Linked DNA regions of Lewinella sp. 4G2. The protein of the gene in region 2 interacts with the protein of the main gene of each other region in a pairwise test. Links are inferred from orthologs where the notes say so. Each region holds a gene or a part of one and is shown on either strand. Other genes may lie near its edges.

Region 1 (6,767 bases), 530 kb from region 2 along the record:
CATATGTAGCCCCCTGCGGCCCTTATCCACCTTCACCCGTGCAACCGTGCCGGGTGCGGGCTTAAAGTCGTTTGAGCGTAGCCGTAGGGGTTTGATTATTCAAAGTTTATCAAAGCGCCGCCGCCGTCTATTACTACAAGTTCACCCCTTACCAGTATGCAGGGTCAGTTTGCACGTTCACCCGTAAAGCGATGACCAGCGCCGCCGCAGATCCTGACGCACCCGGACTTTGGTTAAGCCTCAAAACCTAAGAAAACCTAAGGTAGCCAGCCCGCCCCCAACGCCCGCGCGCGCCGTATCTTACAGTATGCCTAACCTACCCAAACCCAAACGCCCCGCCTACCTACCCGCCCCCGCCCCCCGCAAGCGTAGCCCGGCGCAAATGGAGGCCGCCAAGTTCTACAACTGCCAACGGTGGCGAAGTACTACAAAGCGATACCGCGCCGCCAATCCTTTGTGTGAGGCTTGCGCGCACGTTGACGAACTGGAACCGGCCGCAGTAACGGACCACGTGGTACCTATAAGCGCCGGAGGCAGTCCGTACGAAGTGGACAACTTTATGCCCCTTTGCCACCGTCACCACAACCGTAAGCGAGCGTACGAACTACGGGGCTACGTAACGTCAACCGTGCAAGGTTTGGACGGCCTACTACCTGCGGACCGCGCCGCCGTGCTGGATAAGTTGGAGCCGCGCCGCAGCTGACCGCCCGCCAAACTTCATTTGGAAATCAAATGATTCTAGCCCCGCCGCAGCCGTAACCGCTAAGGAGTGAAAGCCCGGCGAATAGTCTTTTTCTGCAAGATGACCCCGCGCCGGGTACCTCCCCCATGCCCCCTTTGGTTCTTTGCCGAAGTACGTTTCAAACTTCGCAGCCCTAACCGCGTGAATAACAACGGAAATTTTGAAGCGAAAAAAGTTGGAGCTACTCTTGGGAAAAGATTACAGAAATTACAGCAGCCTTTAAAAGCAAGTTGACGAAATCGACCACGCTTTAAAAAGGAAAGTTGGGGCGCTGTTAAGACCTGCGGACAAAGCAAGTTTGTATTACTAACTGCTATTGTTTCCACAGCCATAAAAGGACCGGAGGCTATCCCCGATGTTAAGAAATGTTAATGTATGGCGGGGCCGCGTTTGGTTGTTTTGGGAGCAATGAAAGGACCGGAGGCCACCCGTGGCGGTGGTTGTTTTCAAACCTTTGGGGCGAACAATGAACTACAGAAAACTACATATAAAAAAGGCACCGGCTAAAGCTCGATTTGCCACCGCCGCCGCAGCCGGTTAAGTAGTACGCTATCCTGCGGGGGGTAGCTGCGGGGCTAGTTCATCCATTAGCGCGCGCAAGCTGTCTAAGGTCCGTTCACGTTCGGTTAGGTTCATCCGCCCCGTTTGCCAATCGTCCACCGTGGCTTTGGCTAGGTAGTCTAACCGGATGACCGCAGCGCGCACCGTATCGGTTGAGGGGTCATAATAGGGCGAAGGTTCAAAGCCGCCCGCCGTAGCGTTTGGTGCCAAGTTTTGACCACTACCGGAGCAACTGACCAGCGCCGCCGCAATCGATGCCATTAGTATTAGTCTAGTAGCCATAGTTGGGAATGATGACAAAGCCCGTGCCGGGGCCGGTTTTACGCTCAAAATGCAGAGTTCGCCCCCAATTACGCCCCCAATCTGAAAAGCGAAGCCCCTAACTAGTTGATAGTTAAGGGCTTACGCTAAACAAGTGGTCGGGATGACAGGATTCGAACCTGCGGCCCCACGCCCCCCAGGCGTGTGCGCTACCGGGCTGCGCCACATCCCGATTGGATGTAATTTGATCTACGCCGAAGCACAGATCGTGGGGGAGGGGAGGTGGTCGATACTGGGCTCGAACCAGTGACCTCTGCAATGTCAATGCAACGCTCTAAACCAACTGAGCTAATCGACCAAAAGGCGCTTTTTGTACCCTGAAATGTCCCCCGCATTCGGGAAAGTTGCTTCGGGGGGAAAGAAGGTTTCATCATCATCCTTCCTAAGCGGCTGCAAATATACACCGGGGCCGTAAACTGAAAAACAATCCGGTAGATTTTCCGGAAAGATTTGCTACGGCCAGTCGTAGGCCTCATGTACTTGATCAGTGTAGGCTACTCGCTTAGGATGAACTTAATTTTAGGCTTGTGCCGTTGGCGTAAAACTCATGGGCGGGAACTGAGGGCCGTTATCGTTGCCACCCTTTTTGGAGGATATGCTTCCGAACTGCGCTTCGTACTTCTTGATGTTGTCCGCAAGCGCGGAGACTAAGCGTTTAGCGTGTTCCGGCGTCAAGATCACCCGGCTCTTCACCTTGGCCTTGGGGGCGTTGGGTACGATGCGGACGAAGTCGACCACGAATTCACTGTTACTGTGCGCAATGATGGCCAGGTTGCTGTACACGCCTTCGGCAATGTCCTCGGGCAGTTCAATGTTGAGTTGGTTCTGGGGCTGAGCTGGTTTCTTCTCGTCGGCCATGTTGGCTATATTTTATTGATGGTAGATGTTAAAGCAGAACGCTACTTTTTTGGTGCGGCTTTCTTCTTTGCGGGGGCCTTCTTTTTGGGAGCCGCCTTCTTCTTGGTCTTGAAAGCCGTTGGCATTTCCGCAGTGATCAATTTCTTGATCTTCTCCAGCGGCAGCTCAGCGGCTTCTTCGCGCGTCATCCGTTCCCCTTTCTTATTCTTGGGAATCTTGATGCTCTTCTTTTTAAAGCGGATGAATGGCCCCCAGCGCCCTTGCTCCACGTCGATTTTCTCTTCGGGGAAGCGCTGGATGTAGCGGTTGGCCTCCTTCTCAATCTTGGCCTGGATCAGTTCGACCATGTCGTCCTTACTCAGGTTGTCCGGATTGTAACGTTTGGGGATGTTGATGAACATGCCATTCCACTTCAGGAAGGGGCCGAAACGGCCGGAACCCCGCTGTACGGGAAGTTCCTGGAAGGTCATCACCGGAGCGTCCGCTTTCTTTTTAGCTGCGACCAATTCCTTGGCGCGGTTAAGGTCGACGCTATGCGGGTCTTCCCCTTTTTCGAGGCTGACGAAGGTCTCGCCCCAACGGACGTACGGTCCGTAACGGCCAATCCCAACGGCGGTTTCCTGGCCGTCGATCTCACCCAGCACTTTGGGCAGGGTGAAGAGCGGCAGCGCCGTTTCCAGGTCGATCTGCTCCATGCTCATTCCCAGGGGGAGGTTGGCGTAGCGCGGCTTTTCGTCGGGCAATAACTCATCGGGTGAACCCAGTTGGATAACGGGGCCATTTCGGCTGAGACGTACTAATACGGTCCGGCCCGTTTCGGGGTGCTGGCCCAATATGCGTTCTCCGGATACGCGTTCGGCGTTCTCCGTCGTGTCCTCCACCTTTTCGTGGAAGGGGTGGTAGAAATCGGAGAGCATCTGCGTCCAGGTCACGCGGCCTTCGGCGATGCGGTCAAACTTCTCCTCCACCTCGGCGGTAAAGTCGTAGTTCATCACTTCCTCGAAGTTTTGGTCGAGGAAATCCGAGATGGCCATCCCCATGTCGGAGGCGAAGAGGCGGTTCTTGACCGCGCCCGTCATTTCCGTCTTGGTCTCGGAGCTGACGGTACCATTCTTCAGGGTCATCACCTCGTACTTGCGCTCGGTACCCTCCCGGGTTTCGCTGGTGACGTACCCGCGCTTGGGGTCCATGATCTTACTTACCGTCGGAGCGTAGGTGGAAGGGCGGCCAATGCCTAACTCCTCCAACTTCTTGATGAGGCTAGCCTGGGTGTAACGGCTCGGCGGGCGCGTAAAGCGCTGGGTCGCCGTCATCTCCGCCAACGGTAGTGGTTGGCCGACGGAAAGGGGAGGGAGGATGCCGGAGTCGTCCTTATCATCATCGTCGTCGTCCTGCCCCTCCAGGTAAACCTTGAGGAAGCCGTCAAACTTGAGGACTTCACCCTGCGCCTTCAGCTTGGCGTCGGGAACGGTGGAAACGCCAATCTCAACGGTAGTTTTCTCCAACTGCGCGTCCGACATCTGGCTGGCGATGGTGCGCTTCCAGATGAGTTCATAGAGGCGTTGTTCGTAACGGTCGCCCACGTTCACGGTGTGGCGATCGATGTAAGTGGGGCGAATGGCTTCGTGGGCCTCTTGCGCGTCCTTCTTTTTACTCTTGTGGCGTCGCGGCTGGCTGTAGTTATTGCCGAAGGCGGACTTGATCTCCTTTTCAATGGCGGTCATTGCCGTTTCTGAAAGGCTGATACTATCGGTACGCATGTAGGTAATGAGACCGGCTTCGTACAGGCGCTGAGCGGCCCGCATCGTGTTCTCCGGGTTCATGTAGAGCTTCCGGCTGGCCTCCTGTTGGAGGGTGGACGTCGTAAACGGCGCGGCGGGGCGACGTTTGGTGGGCTTGACGTCAATGTTCTTGATGGAAAAGTCCGCTCCGGCGCACTGGCTGAGGAATTTCTCGGCTCCCTCCCGGTCATTGTAACGGGTAGGGCTTTCGGCCTTGAGTTTTACCGTGCGGCCCTGCTCGTTGCGGACGTCGAAGATGGCGTTGACGCGGAAGAAAGGTTCGGCCGTGAAGTCCATGATCTCCCGCTCCCGCTCGACGACGAGTTTTACGGTGACGGACTGCACGCGGCCGGCGCTCAGACCAAATTTTACCTTCTTCCAGAGTACGCCCGAGAGTTCGTAACCCACGAGGCGGTCCAGAATTCGCCGCGCCTGCTGGGCGTTGACGAGGTTGATGTCCACCAATCGGGGATTACTGATCGCGGCCTTGATGGCGGGAGGGGTGATCTCCCGGAATACGATTCGTTTCGTGGTGTCCACCGGTAGTTTTAGGACTTCGCAAAGGTGCCAGGAAATGGCTTCCCCTTCGCGGTCTTCATCCGTCGCGAGCCAAACGGTATCAGCCTTGTTCATGGCTGTTTTAAGCTTCTGGACTTGCTTGCGCTTATCCGGGGAGACGACGTATTTAGGCTTGAATCCGCGGGCAATGTCCACGGCGCCATCTCCCTTATCCAGATCGCGAATGTGGCCGAAGGAACTCTGTACGGTGAAGTCCTTACCCAGTATTTTTTCAATCGTTTTTGCTTTCGCCGGGGACTCGACGATCAGTAAGTTTTTTGCCATGAGATGATGTGTGGGATCTAGAAATAAGGTCGGTAAATGGGGGCGTTTTTGTTGCCGTGCTGTTCCGTTAGGGGCGGTAAGAGTACGGAATTACGCGGTAATAAGTTGTTGGATTTGTTTTTTTAGCTCCTCAACGGTGGGGGCATCGGTGAGGATTCGGTCCTCCAAATGCTGGTCCGCCAGGCTGACCGGCGTTCGGTTCGGAAGCACCCAGGCACCCATGTGGGCGAGGCAGTCGCCGAGGTGGTCCATCCCCCGTAAATTACCCGCCCGGCCGGAGGAAATGCCCACCAACGCGACGATCTTACCACTGAAGTTTTGCTTGTAATTATTCACGCTAATGCCGTCAATAAAAAGCTTTAGTACGCCGGGGTAGCTTCCATTGTATTCCGGAGAAATAAAGACCATCTTTTGAGCACCTAATATATAGGTCTCTTGTAGCGTACGCCATGCAGCGTCCATGGTGTCAGGCGAGTACATTTCCCGTTGCAAGCCAGCGAGGGATACTTCACTGAGGTCCAACAATTGTGCTCCTTCACCCGCAGCGCGCAGCGCCTCCACGTAATGCTGAGCGTACGCCAGGGTCACACTATCCTTACGGTTGGTTCCGGAAATTACGGTGATCATAGGGGGTGGTGGGTTTTGGGTGGGCAAAGGTATACCATCCTTAATTAGCGGTGAACGGTGGTGGGCCAAGTCTTTCTATAGTGATACCCTGAGTTCCCGCTAGTTGGTGGGGTCCGCCAGCAGTAATGGAGAACCACCGTGTGCGGTTGTGGGCTTTTGGCTTTTCGCTACCTTCGCACGCCAAAGTTCTACCACCAATGCTCACCACGCTTCGCTTCACTCTGTTGGCCATCCTCCTCTGCCTGGTTTCCTGCAAATCCGACCGGAAGCCTGCTAGTAAGACGACTCCCGGTGAGCGGCCCGTAGGCCTGACGGTCGTTACCTGGCGCCACCTGGCCCAGGATGCAGCCATCATCAAAGCCTTTGAAGACCGGATGCGAATCGACGTAAAAGTCGTCATCAAACCCATGCGCGAGATCATGGCGGGCGCTGCCGCAGGTGCCGGGTTGGAGGGGGACGTGGTACTGGTCCCAACGCTGGAAGACGCCGCCCGTTTGCGTGGGTTCGACGTCCTTCAACCTTTCTTCGTAAACGCCTTCACCCAGGGGGAGGTCTCCGACGCTTACGTGGATAACGAAGGCTACTATTCCGGCCTGACGCGCTGGACGATGGCCACCGTCTACAACCCGAACGCCGTCACCGCCGAGGAAGCTTCTACCTACCGGGGCGTCCTGGAAGCTCCCTTGCGGGGGATCCGCCTCGGCGCCGCCCACCCCGACTCTTCCGGATTGGCGGGCGTGATCGCGGGGCTCAACGCTACTCTGAACCAACAGGCCGCGGATTTCTGGGCCCAAGGCATTTACAATAAGGCTGCCGGTGGATTGCAGGGGAACGATTACGACGTCCTCGAACGGATGCTCGCCGGAGAGTTAGACATGGCCTTCGTCTCCTCAGGCGCCGTAATGCGGTGGTTCCTCAATGGCAACCAAACCCATTACGCCGCGGGAGATGCCTGGCGCGTAAAGCTCCCCCGCACCCAGGCGACGGACGACAACTTCATGAACATGACCTGCATCACGGTACCGGCCACCGCG
Region 2 (6,564 bases):
CGTTGGCAACTCTGCGTACACTGAGAGTGGCGTTTATCGTGACGATCTGATCTCCTCGCTGGGGTGCGACAGCACCGTCATCACCCAATTGACGGTCGTGCCCGATCCGGGGTTGGTTCCCAATTTTCAGGTAAATGATACGCGTTGTTCTGACGTTACCGATGGTTCCGTTTTGCTGCTTGACGTTGCCGGCGCCGCCCCGCCATTCACTTTAACGTTCGATGATAAATTCGCTGCCGGACGCATCGATAGTCTTGCGCCCGGTCCGTATTCCTATTCCATCACTGATCGGTTTGGATGCGCTGCCGCAGGTGCGGTGGAAGTAGGATCACCCGCCCCATTCGTGGTGGACCTGGGCCCCGACCTGGAGGTCGAGCTCGGAGATGAAGTGGCCGTCTTTCCCAACTCAAACTATGGCATATCCTCCCTGACCTACAGCCCTCCCGTTCCAGGGTGCGAAATGGGTTGTGACGATCTCCTTTTTACGCCCACCTCCACCCTGAACCTGCGTTTACTCGCCCTAAGCGATACGGGGTGTGTGGCCGTAGATAGTCTGGAAATCGTGGTGGTGAAGAACCGGGAAGTGTACTTTCCCAACAGCTTTAGCCCGAACGGCGACGGGGTGAACGATGACTTCGCTCCCTTCACCAGGGCTTCACGAATAGTGGCCGTGTCCTACCTGCGGGTGTTTGACCGCTGGGGCAGCCTCGTCTTCGAAGCCGAAAACATCCCCGCCAACGAATTGAGCGCGGGTTGGGATGGTAAGATCGGTGAAGAACTGGCGCCTCCGGGAAGCTACGTATACGCCTCGGAGGTCCTGTACGTGGACGGTGAAAGCCGCCGCTTCAGCGGGAGCCTGATGCTACTTCGCTAACGGCCGAGCCCATAATTGTGGCGGCTGATGATGACCCGCCCCGTCGTGGTTATATCCGCCGTCGTGGTGGAATCACTGATGGGCCAGGAGCGGAGGATGAAATCGGCCTCGGTGCTGTCCTGCACGACCGGAACCCCCGCCCGTAATAAAGCTGGAAGCGCCACGTCCGTTCCCTCGCCGGGGCTAATGTAGACGGGGAGTTTGACTTCCATTTTCTGAACGAGTTGCTCCGCCCACTGCCGCTCCGTTTCGAAGTAAGGGTACACCTGGACCCAGAAAAAGAGAATACTGAGTAGCCCGGCCAGTAGGGTGCCACCGAGGGCAAAATCACGCTTATCTCCGTAGAGGCCGATGACGCCCAGCAGGGAGAAGATCCAGTAGGCTGCTACCATTCCGAGGGCCGCGCGGAAGCCGGCGCCGGGGAAGGAAATACCACCAAACAATAGGACGAAAAAAGCGCCGAGAAAGGCAAAAATGAGGTGAATAACGGCGCCTCCCCGCACCCAATCCTTCCAAGGGTAATTGGGCGCATTGAAGTACAATTGCATCTGCTTACCCGCAAGAAGCGCCAGAACCAGGGGGAAAACGAGTGACTGGGTAAGCAGCGAGATGGCGAGGCCAGCGGCGAACAAACGCCCGGCCTGCTCTCCCCGGGCTACCTTATAAAAGAGGTCGCGCACCCCCGCCAAAAAGAATCCGAAGAGGGGAAGGAACCCAAGCGCGACGTATCCGATAAACTTAAGGTACGCCAGGGGCTGGCTCCCCCAAAACCAGTAGGAACGCACGCCCTGGTTGCCCTGAAGCAAGAGGATGACCAATGGCAAAGAGACCAAGATCATGGCGCTCAACCACTGCTTGCCTCCACCTAGGATGAACCGCGCCGCGACGATGGTCGCTACCCCAAATACCAAGGTTGAAATTGGCGCCGCCAGGCCGGCTACAAAAAGAAAGATTCCCGCCGGCAATAGATAATTGCGGCTTTTATCCGCACCCATTAGGAAGACGGTAAGCAGAAACCCGGTCTGGCCAAGTAGCGCCAGCGCATCTGGCGTAGCGACTTTACCGAAGAAGGGGAGAAAGAGCGAAGCCCCCGCTGCCAACAGACCAAGTGCGATACCTGATTTACCAAACAGCCGGGAGCCGTATTTATAAGTGAAGTAGGCCGTCAGTAGCACGGCAACCGAACTCAGCAGGCGGGGGAACAACCAAACTGCTTGCGTACTCGCATCAATGGCCGACCCGTAGCCAAAGAGTTGGTAGTAAAGAAAAGAGAGCAAACTGTAGCCCCGGAGGTTGCTGAGGGCGTGGCCGAGCGAAAGGCTTTCCGCACCGGGCCAGGGGCTGATAACGTCGGTACGAATCAGGAGCGCAGCGAAGAAAAAGAAGGAACAGATCCACAAAAAGAACTGAAAGCGGGAGGAATAACCCACCGCTGATTCGGATGTCTCCACGGTTGCCGGGGCCGGCTTCTTTTTGCGGTTCTTTTTGGGCAAGGCCTGATACTTTAATGAGTCCTACTAATGCAAGCGCCGGGGTATTGTTGGCCGAGCACCCTCCTTAAATATAGGTAGGGTGCCGCTGGCATTTACACACCTTCGTTCTTCTCCATGAACTCCTGGGCCAGGTTAAGGAAGTTGGTCGCCCCCCGGCTGCCCGCATTGATCATGACGACCGGCGCGTGCATATTCGGAGCCTCACTGATACGGGCATTGCGGTGGATGATGGTTTCGAAAACCTGGGGCCCGTACATCTCCCGGACTTTCTTGACGACCATGTTCGCCAGGCGCAGCCGTTGGTCGTACATGCTCAGTAGAATACCTTCAATTTCCAGCGACGGGTTAAGTTGTTTCTTGACGAGGCTGATGGTGTTCTCCAATTTCTTCAGACCCTCCAGGGCAAAGTATTCACACTGCACGGGGACGAGTACCGTGTCTGCCGCCGTAAGCGCATTGACGGTGATGAGGCCTAGGCTGGGAAGGCAATCGATAAAAACGTAATCGTAAGCGTCGCGCACTTTGTCGATGACGTTGGCCTTCATGACGTCTTCGCGGCGGAAACGATTGATAAGTTCCACTTCCGCACCGACGAGGTTGATGCCCGCCGGGATGAGGTGCAAATTGGGCGTTTCCGTCTCGTAAATGACCTCGTTGACGTCAAGATCGCTGACGAGGACGTCGTAAATCGTTTCGTCCAGGTTGTCGCTGGGAATTCCTACGCCACTGCTGGAATTCCCCTGCGGATCTGCATCGATGAGTAAGACCTTTCGCTCCAAAATAGCGAGGCTCGCAGCCAGGTTAATGGCTGTGGTCGTCTTCCCGACGCCACCCTTCTGGTTGGCTATGGCAATTACTTTTCCCATGGGGGGCGAAGGTAGGGAATAGTCAACAGTCCGGAACCGTTCCGCAGGACTTTGGTCGTTCGGTGATTAACTGCGCGAACGGTTGACTCCGCTCATCTAGTAGAACTGATCCAGAGCATGCTTATGTCGAATAGTTCAGGCAGATTCAAAGGCCGAAGGCGCAGTGAAGGAGTAGTGGTTGCGGGGCATAAGCTTCGTCGATCGTTGCTCGTTAGTGTACCGTGATGTCGAGACCCGCTACCGTATACTCTTTGTCCACTTCTTCCAGGTAGACTCCGCCGATGGCTGCTTTCAAGGCTTTTACTTTATCCGCCACCTGGCTGCGGGGAATTTCTAGCTGGACGGTAGCCGAATCCCCAAAATCCTGGCTGGCCATTTCCAGGTCTAACTGGCTCAGGGCGGACATCACTGGCGTCATCAATTCGTACCCGAATTTTATTTCAACGCGCCCGACGAGGGGTTGCCAACCCTTCTCTACGGATTCCACCGCCAGTGCCGCCGCTTCCCGGTAAGCATTGATGAGGCCGGAGGCGCCAAGTTTCGTCCCACCCCAGTAACGGGAAACGACGATGACGACGTCGGACAGCCCCGCCTTATCAATTTGCCCGAGGATGGGTTTGCCGGCGGTTCCACTCGGTTCGCCGTCGTCGTTAGCCCGCCAGCGGTCGGTTCCCTCGCCGATGCGGTAGGCGTAACAGTGGTGATTACACTTGTGGTGGAGGGCGGCCTCTTCCTCCACGATGGCCAGTGCTGCGGCCTCATCGCGCACGTGGGCCAGCCGGGCGACGAATTTGCTGCCCCGGTCACGGAACTCCCCGTGGGCGTCGCCGCCGGTGGGAATGAGGTAGCGATCTTGGTTAGGGTCAGGCATTTGTCGTGGCTTGGAAAGGCCGGAAAGGTACAATTGCCGGCCAGTACTATTTCCAATTGGCGTTGTCCGCCTTGATGTAAGCGTTGAGTTCTTTAGAATCCAGCACACCGTTGGTGCTCTTGAGGTACTCATGTATCTGTACCGTCTTTTTTACACGCGTGGCCGCACCCTTTGGCTTTCCCATCAGGTACAACATACTGCGTTGGCGGCCTAAGGTCAATAGATGAAAAACGCGGCGGGCCTCCTCATCCATCGCCCATAACTCGGACACCTCCTCGGGTAGTGGCATCCCGTATTTGGAGTCATCCGGGCGGAGGGTGATCTCAATCTCTTCGCCATCATCCACCCGGTGCTCCTTTTGGATCTCTTTACTGATCAGAATAAAGTAGTTGCCATTCCCATCCGGGTGCAGCGCCCGGTGGGTTGCCCCTTCACCGTTGATCTGCATGATGACCCGGGTAAGGGCGTTGTCCGGATCTAACAAATCGGCGACCACCTTTCGCTTCACCTTGATGATATTGAGGTAGACGCCGCCGTAGTTCGTGCCGTCTTCGGCGGAGGAGATAATGGAAGTAAAAGTGATTTGCATGGGCGCAGAGTTATCAAAAAATCATTGCTGGAAAAACATCGTTGGTACAGTTCTACCGGCCAAGTTCTTTCAATACTACCTCAATGGCTTTATCCAACTGCGGGTCCCGCCCCAACTGGCGGTCGGCGGCCGTGTTGTCGATACGAATGTCGGGTTCCACGCCGGTCTTTTCGAGGTTGCGACCATCCAGCCCGTACACACCCCAGCTGGGGAGACGGTAGTAGGAGCCATCGACCAGGCCCTTGCCGGAGGTGAAGATGATCCAGCGGTAGGTTGGCGTTCCGACGACGGTGCCCAGACCTAGTTGCTTGAAGCCCTCCGTGGTAACCTCAGCGTCGCTAAGGCTCTGTTCATTGATCAGTAGGACGATGGGTTTTGCCTGAGGAGCGAAGTTCGGCTGGGTAGCCGCGGCACCACCGCGGTACTTCCAGGTAGCGTAGGGGCGCTGGCTCAGGAACTGCAGCACAGCATCGTGCACGTTACCACCCGTATTGTAGCGGAGGTCCAGGATGAGCCCGTCACGTTGGTAGCTTTCGCTGACCATTTCGTCGAGGAAGGCATCCAGCTGACTGCCGCCCATGTTTTTCATGTGGACGTACGCTACTTTTTTGTCGGTCTTCCGGTCCACTCTGCCTTGGTTATCGTCCACCCATTCGTCGTAGCGGTGGTTTCTCTCGGTAGGGTAGGATACGGGGTGGAGGCGGACGGTTTTTGCTTGCCCATTTCCTCGCACCAGCGACAGCGCCACCTCCTGGTCGCGGGAGGGGAGGGCCAGGTAGAATTCCCGGTTCATGGATTCGTCGACCGGCGTGCCGTTGATGGCTACCAATTTGTCTCCCGCTTTAATGTCAAGGCCCGCGCGGTCGGCCGGCCCGTCGGCGATGATGGAAGCAACGCGGTAGGGATCGTCCTGATCAAAGGCCAAACCGAGGGCCACGGTGGTAAGGTCAACCTGAGTTTGCTCTTCGCTGCCGTTGGAATTGAAGCCGAAGTGGGAGGTGTTGAGCTCGCCCAGTAAGTCATTGGTCAGGCGCCGCAGATCGGCCCGATTGGTGAGGTGAGGGAGGTAGCGGGCGTACGCATCGCGAAGGGCGGCCCAGTCGGTACCGTGGAAATCTTCGTTGTAAAAATTCTCCTCCATGTTGGCCCAGGTTTCGTAGAACATTTGGGCAAACTCTGGAGCCAGGGAACGGCGAAAGGCATGTTTAATCGTGATGGGTTTCAATTTGCCCTGCCCAACGTTGATGCTCTGAATTTGCCCCCGACCCAGGAGGTAGTATTTTCCTTTCACTTCCACCAGATCGTTGGCGCCGCCGACGCCACTACCTTCGATCTCTTTGGTTTTAGGTGCTTCGAAGGGCTCAAAGGTCGTCACGTAGAAACTGCGTTTGCCGGCGTGATCAGAGCCGTAGAAAACCATGGTTTTTTCACCGTCCATCACTACGTAAGGATCGGACTGACTGCCGGCGCGGGGGCCAACGGGCTCGAGCCTTTCCATAATATTGGTCAGGTCAATTTTTACTTCGACGGAGTCTGATTTTTCCTTCTTATCTCCAGCAAATAATTCATCAAATTTTTCCTGGCGGAAGGGAGCATCGAACCGTAGCAGGGGAAGGCGGAAGAGACGCTCATCCCCACCTCCCCGTGGATAATTAGGTTGGTGGCGGGAAGAGGTGAAGTAGATATACTTTCCGTCCGGTGACCACACCGGTACATTCTCACTTACTCCGGTATTCGTGACGGCCAATTTCCGATTATTATTCTTGGTATCAATTAAAAAGATATCCTGCTCGAAATTCCGGTAGGCGGTGTACATCACGTAGCGGCCATCGGGCGACCAACGGGGAAGGCTATTTTGAAAGCCCCAAATC

The links.
Region 1: the proteins of A3850_RS09540 (region 2) and topA interact in binary tests that used the Escherichia coli proteins (3 or more experiments, as listed by UniProt). The link is inferred for Lewinella sp. 4G2 from one-to-one orthologs.

Annotation. Positions count from the first base shown.
Region 1 is NZ_LVWJ02000014.1:2,758,673-2,765,439, forward strand. Bases 2,316-5,440 are described here. They hold topA (type I DNA topoisomerase), read right to left. Parts: upstream 5,107-5,440; coding sequence 2,524-5,106; downstream 2,316-2,523. Other genes in these bases: A3850_RS11570 (DUF3467 domain-containing protein), read right to left, coding at 2,316-2,482; A3850_RS11580 (NADPH-dependent FMN reductase), read right to left, coding at 5,197-5,440. Outside these bases: A3850_RS11550 (HNH endonuclease), read left to right, coding at 308-703; A3850_RS11555 (hypothetical protein), read right to left, coding at 1,292-1,585; more of A3850_RS11570, read right to left, coding at 2,144-2,315; more of A3850_RS11580, read right to left, coding at 5,441-5,733; A3850_RS11585 (ABC transporter substrate-binding protein), read left to right, coding at 5,931-6,767. UniProt on the Escherichia coli protein: Releases the supercoiling and torsional tension of DNA, which is introduced during the DNA replication and transcription, by transiently cleaving and rejoining one strand of the DNA duplex.
Region 2 is NZ_LVWJ02000014.1:2,231,484-2,238,047, forward strand. Bases 2,275-5,196 are described here. They hold A3850_RS09540 (YigZ family protein), read right to left. Parts: upstream 4,105-5,196; coding sequence 3,445-4,104; downstream 2,275-3,444. Other genes in these bases: A3850_RS09530 (glycosyltransferase family 39 protein), read right to left, coding at 2,275-2,367; A3850_RS09535 (ParA family protein), read right to left, coding at 2,460-3,233; A3850_RS09545 (DUF1905 domain-containing protein), read right to left, coding at 4,151-4,693; A3850_RS09550 (S41 family peptidase), read right to left, coding at 4,746-5,196. Also shown: A3850_RS09525 (gliding motility-associated C-terminal domain-containing protein), read left to right, coding at 1-874; more of A3850_RS09530, read right to left, coding at 871-2,274; more of A3850_RS09550, read right to left, coding at 5,197-6,564.